2 linked regions of the Acuticoccus sp. I52.16.1 genome follow. The protein of the gene in region 2 interacts with the protein of the main gene of each other region in a pairwise test. Links are inferred from orthologs where the notes say so. Each region holds a gene or a part of one and is shown on either strand. Other genes may lie near its edges.

What was found. The genes of interacting proteins can lie anywhere in the genome.
Region 1: the proteins of hfq (region 2) and rho interact in binary tests that used the Escherichia coli proteins (3 or more experiments, as listed by UniProt). The link is inferred for Acuticoccus sp. I52.16.1 from one-to-one orthologs.

What each region holds. Positions count from the first base shown.
Region 1 is NZ_CP094828.1:2,187,718-2,190,629, reverse strand. Bases 1-2,907 are described here. They hold rho (transcription termination factor Rho), read right to left. Parts: upstream 2,129-2,907; coding sequence 872-2,128; downstream 1-871. Other genes in these bases: hemE (uroporphyrinogen decarboxylase), read right to left, coding at 2,742-2,907; hemJ (protoporphyrinogen oxidase HemJ), read right to left, coding at 2,314-2,745; MRB58_RS09880 (thioredoxin domain-containing protein), read left to right, coding at 1-865. In the rest of the region: more of hemE, read right to left, coding at 2,908-2,912. UniProt on the Escherichia coli protein: Facilitates transcription termination by a mechanism that involves Rho binding to the nascent RNA, activation of Rho's RNA-dependent ATPase activity, and release of the mRNA from the DNA template.
Region 2 is NZ_CP094828.1:5,061,232-5,063,975, reverse strand. What follows is about bases 5-2,743. They hold hfq (RNA chaperone Hfq), read left to right. Parts: upstream 5-1,119; coding sequence 1,120-1,368; downstream 1,369-2,743. Other genes in these bases: hflX (GTPase HflX), read left to right, coding at 1,370-2,743; MRB58_RS22680 (D-amino-acid transaminase), read left to right, coding at 108-980; trkA (Trk system potassium transporter TrkA), read left to right, coding at 5-96. In the rest of the region: more of trkA, read left to right, coding at 1-4; more of hflX, read left to right, coding at 2,744-2,744. UniProt on the Escherichia coli protein: RNA chaperone that binds small regulatory RNA (sRNAs) and mRNAs to facilitate mRNA translational regulation in response to envelope stress, environmental stress and changes in metabolite concentrations.

The DNA.
Region 1 (2,912 bases), 2.9 Mb from region 2 along the record:
CGACCTCGCCGACGACGAGACCGAGACCTTCCTGACGGCCTGCCGCGACAAGCTGCTCGTGGCGCGCGAGCGTCGACCACGCCCCGCCCGTGACGACAAGGCGCTCGCGGATTGGAACGGCCTGATGATCGCCGGCCTCGCCCGCGCCGGCGGCGCGCTGCAGCGGCCGGATTGGCTCGACCTCGCCGAGCGCACCTACGCCACCGCCCGCGATACCTTCGAGGCGGAGGGCCGGCTGATCCACGCCGTGCGTGGCCCGGTGCGTCTCGGCCAGGGCTTCGCGCTCGATTATGCGGCGATGATCCACGCGGCGTTGACACTCGTCGCCGCCGGCCGGCCCGGTACCGCGCTGGCCGACGCCGAGCGTTGGTGCCGGACGTTGCGGACCCACTATGCGGCTCCCGGCGGCGGCTACTACTGGACGGCCGACGATGCGGACGCCTTGATCCTGCGTCCGGAGAGCCCGCTCGACGAGGCGGTACCCAATGCCAACGGCCTTATGGTTAAGAATCTCGCAACACTGTGGGCGCTGACCGGGGAAGAGGCCTACGAGGCCGAGGCCCGCGCTGTTCTTCGTGCCCATGCTCGCGCGCTGGCGGCCAACGTCTTCGGATGCGCCAGCCTGGTGAATGGCCTGGATCAGCTCTCCGCGGTCACCGTCACCACCTCCGCCGCACCGGAGCTGCGCGCAGCGGTGCTGGCGGCGGGCCACCCGGCGGCCATCGTGGTCGACGTGCCGCCCGAGGGTCATCCACTCGGCGCCTCGGCGCCGCCGGATGGCAGCGCGGTGGTGTGCCGGCACATGGCGTGCGGGCTCCCCATCGTTACGCCCGACGCGCTGACAGCGGCCCTGTGGGGCCGCTGAGGCGGATCAGGTGTTCATGGAGTCGAAGAACTCGGCGTTGTTCTTCGTCTGCCGCAGCTTGTCGATGAGGAACTCGATCGCATCCACGGAGCCCATCGGGTTGAGGATGCGGCGCAGAACGTAGACCTTCTTGAGGTCTTCCTTCTTGACCAGCAACTCCTCCTTGCGGGTACCAGAGCGCTGAATGTCTATCGCCGGCCAGACGCGGCGGTCGGAGACCTTGCGGTCGAGGATGATTTCGGAGTTACCCGTCCCCTTGAACTCCTCGAAGATGACCTCGTCCATGCGGCTGCCGGTGTCGATCAGGGCGGTCGCGATGATCGTCAGCGAGCCGCCCTCCTCGATGTTGCGCGCCGCACCGAAGAAGCGCTTCGGGCGCTGGAGGGCGTTGGCGTCGACACCGCCGGTCAGCACCTTGCCCGAGGACGGCACGGTGGTGTTGTAGGCCCGGCCGAGGCGCGTGATCGAGTCGAGCAGGATGACGACGTCACGACCATGTTCGACGAGGCGCTTGGCCTTCTCGATGACCATCTCCGCCACCGCGACGTGCCGTTGGGCCGGTTCGTCGAAGGTCGACGACACGACCTCGCCGCGCACGGAGCGCTGCATGTCCGTCACTTCTTCGGGCCGCTCGTCGATCAGGAGGACGATGAGGTAGCAGTCCGGGTGGTTGGCGGTGATGGACTTGGCGATATTCTGCAGCAGCACCGTCTTACCGGTGCGCGGCGGCGCGACGATCAGGCCGCGCTGGCCCTTGCCGAGCGGGACCACCAGGTCGATGACGCGGCCCGAGAAGTCCTTCGACGGGGGGCCTTCCACTTCCATGTTGAAGCGGTCGTCCGGGTAGAGCGGCGTGAGATTGTCGAAGTGGATCTTGTGACGAGCCGCTTCCGGTTCCTCGAAGTTGATCGTGTTGACCTTGAGGAGCGCGAAGTAGCGCTCACCTTCTTTCGGGCTGCGAATCTGGCCTTCGACCGTATCGCCCGTCCGCAGCGAGAAGCGGCGGATCTGGGACGGGGAGACATAGATATCGTCAGGTCCCGGCAGGTAATTCGCGTCGGGAGAGCGCAAGAAGCCGAAGCCGTCCTGCAGGACCTCGACGACGCCTTCTCCGATGATCTCAACGTCTTTGTTCGCGAGCTGCTTAAGAATGCCGAACATCAATTCCTGCTTGCGCAGGGTCGACGCATTCTCGACTTCGTGCTCTTCGGCGAACGCGATCAGATCGCCGGGGCTCTTGGCCTTGAGCTCGTGAAGTTTCATTTGCATTTGGTTGTCCTGGATGACGGACATCGGCCGCTCAAGAGGGGCAGAAAGGAAGGAAGGGATCCGGGGTCGTTCATGAGCGTCGGGAGACGCGCGAAAAACCAACGACCTCTGGATGCCCTAACTTACGCGCGCCGTCGCGCCTCCGCAAGTGTCCCCGAGCCGAATTCCGCCACATGCGCTCAGAAGGGCTTCACGATCACGAAAATCACGATGCCGATCATCAACAGCGCCGGCACTTCGTTCATGATTCGGAAGTATCGCGCCGACTTGGTGTTCCGATCCTTCTGGAAGGCCTTCATCCAGCGCACCATCATGTGGTGGATCACCGTCAGCACGACGACGAACAACACCTTCGCGTGGAACCAGCCGAAGTGCCATGCCTCCAGCACGTAGGCGAGCATGAGGCCGAACACCCAAGTCGCGATCATCGCCGGGTTGGCGATCGCCCGCAACAAGCGCCGCTCCATGATCTTGAAGGTTTCCGACTGCGGTGACCCGACTTCGGCAGCAACGTGGTACACCATCAGGCGCGGAAGATAGAGCAGCGCCGCCATCCACGCGATGACGGAGATGACATGCGCCGCTTTGATCCAGGTGTAATACTCGGTCATGACGCGGTCTTTGCCTTCACTCGCTCGATCACTCGGGTCACATGCGCCGGCGGCGTCTCCAACGAGATGCCGTGGCCGAGGTTGAACACGAACGGCCCCGCCCCCAGCGCCGCGCAGATCCGGTCCACCGCCGCATCGAGTTGCGCCCCGCCCGCCACGAGCCGCGC
Region 2 (2,744 bases):
CAGATCATGGCCCGCGACCGCGTCGTCATGTTCGCGTTGAGCGAAAAAGTGCACCAAGTGGAGCAGATGTTCCGGGTGAGCCTGGAATTCTTCTGAACGGAGAGACGATGAGCCGGATTGCCTACGTCAACGGTCGCTACCTGCCGCACGCCCAGGCGCACGTGCATGTCGAGGACCGCGGCTTCCAGTTTGCCGACGGCGTCTACGAAGTGTGCGAGATCTGGAACGGCCACATCGTCGACATGACGCGCCACCTCGACCGCCTGGGCCGCTCGCTCACCGAGTTGCAGATGGACTGGCCGCTCGAGCGCCGCGCCATGGAGACGGTGCTGCGCGAGACCGCGCGGCGCAATCGCGTGAAGAACGGTCTGGTCTACCTGCAGGTGACCCGCGGCCAGGCGCGGCGGGACTTCGCCTTTCCCAAGCTTCCCATCCCCACGACCCTGGTCGTGACGGCCCGCTCCACCAGCCCGTCCGTCGCGGTGAAGAACTCCGAGGACGGCATCGCCGTCGTCACCACCCCGGACATCCGCTGGGAGCGGGTCGACATCAAGACCGTCTCTCTGCTGCCCCAGGTGCTGGCCAAGCAGAAGGCGGTCCGTGCGGGCGCCAAGGAAGCCTGGATGTACGACAAGGAGGGCTACGTGACCGAGGGCGCGTCCTCCAATGCCTGGATCGTCGCGCAGGACGGTACGCTGATCACGCGCCCGGCCGAGAAGGGCATCCTGCGGGGCATCACCCGCGCCGCGATCATGGACTATGCGGCCACCAACGGAATCAAGGTCGAGGAGCGTCATTTCACCCTCGAGGAGGCGAAGGCCGCGCGCGAGGCGTTCATCACGTCGGCGACAATGCTGGCGACGGCGGTCGTGAAGATCGACGACGCGGTTATAGGCAACGGCCAACCCGGCTCGATCGTGTCTGCCATGCGGGCGCGCTTCCACGAAGGCGTGGAAAAACTCCCTCTGAGCGTGTATTAAGACAGCGGCGCGAAGGTCCCGCTTGAGAGGCCGCCGCGGCGAACTACCTACAGAGCTGGTGTTCGGGGTCTGGTGCCGCTCGATTGTGTGTGTCGGTAACCGCGCGAGCACCGTGTTTATCGTGATCGGGATATAACCAGTGGCTGAAAAAGCTCAAAACCTACAGGACACGTTCCTCAACCACGTCCGTAAAAGTAAAACTCCGTTAACCATCTTTTTGGTCAATGGGGTGAAGCTCCAGGGCGTGCTGACGTGGTTCGACAACTTCTGCGTTCTTTTGCGGCGCGATGGCCATTCGCAGCTTGTCTACAAGCACGCCATCTCGACCATCATGCCGAACCAGCCGGTCCAGTTGTTCGACCCCAACGACGAGAGCGGATCACGATAGCGTGAAATCGGGCGACAGCGGCACACGCGCCGACATCGGCGCGCCAACGGTTCGGGGCAGCGCGACCGCCAAGGAGGCGACCCGCGCGATCGTCCTCCTACCGGTCGTTCGCCCCACCGAAGACGAGAAGCGCGAGCCCGAAGGGCGCCTCGCCGAAGCCGTGGGCCTCGCCGACGCCATCGCGCTCGACGTCGTCGACGCGCGCGTGGTGCCGGTGCGCAATCCGCGCCCCGCGACGCTCTTCAGCACCGGACTGATGGACGACATCACCGCCGTCGCACGCGCCAGCGAGGCGGAGCTGATCGTCATCGACCATCCGCTCACCCCGGTGCAGCAGCGCAACCTCGAAAAAGCCTGGGGCGCCAAGGTGCTCGACCGCACGGCCCTGATCCTGGAGATCTTCGGCGAGCGGGCGCAGACGGCGGAGGGCGCGCTGCAGGTCGAGCATGCGCATCTGACCTACCAGCGCTCGCGCCTGGTGCGCTCCTGGACCCACCTCGAGCGCCAGCGCGGCGGCTTCGGCTTCCTCGGCGGACCGGGCGAGACCCAGATCGAGGCCGACCGCCGGCAGATCGCCGACCGGATTGCCCGCGTCGAGAGGGCCCTGGAGGACGTGCGGCGCACCCGTTCGCTCGCCCGCGAGCAGCGGCGGCGCAACAACCAGCCCGTCGTCGCCCTCGTCGGCTACACCAACGCCGGCAAGTCGACCCTCTTCAACCGCCTCGCCGGCGACCATGTCGAGAGCCGCGACCTCCTGTTCGCGACGCTCGATCCCACCTTGCGCAAGCTGGATCTGCCGCACGGCCGCACCGCGATCCTGTCCGACACGGTGGGCTTCATCTCCCACTTGCCGACCTCGCTCGTGGCCGCCTTTCGCGCCACGCTGGAGGAGGTGACGCTGGCCGATCTCATCGTCCACGTGCGCGACATCTCGCACGAAGAGACCGAGGCGCAGGCCGCCGACGTGATGGCGACCCTGGGCGAAATCGGCGTCGAGCCGGGACAGCGCGAGGTGCTGGAGGTCTGGAACAAGGCCGACCGGCTGGAGCCGGCGGTGCGCGAGCAGCGTGAGGCCGCGGCAGCCGGGCAGGGCGCCGTTCTGGTCTCGGCCGAGACCGGGGAGGGGATCGCGACGCTCCTCACCGCCATCGAGGATCGCCTCGCCCGCCGCGCCAGCGTGCGCGAGGTGACGATCGGTGCCAGTGACGGCGCGTTGCTCGCCTGGCTCTACCGCAACACCGAGGTGCTCGCCCGCACCGACGACGGCGAGGCGGTGCATCTGACGCTGCGCATCCCGGAGGCGCGCCTGGACGACACCCTCGCCAAGCTCGGCGAGCCCGTCGCCGAACCCGTCGTCAGCCACGAGCCCTACGTTC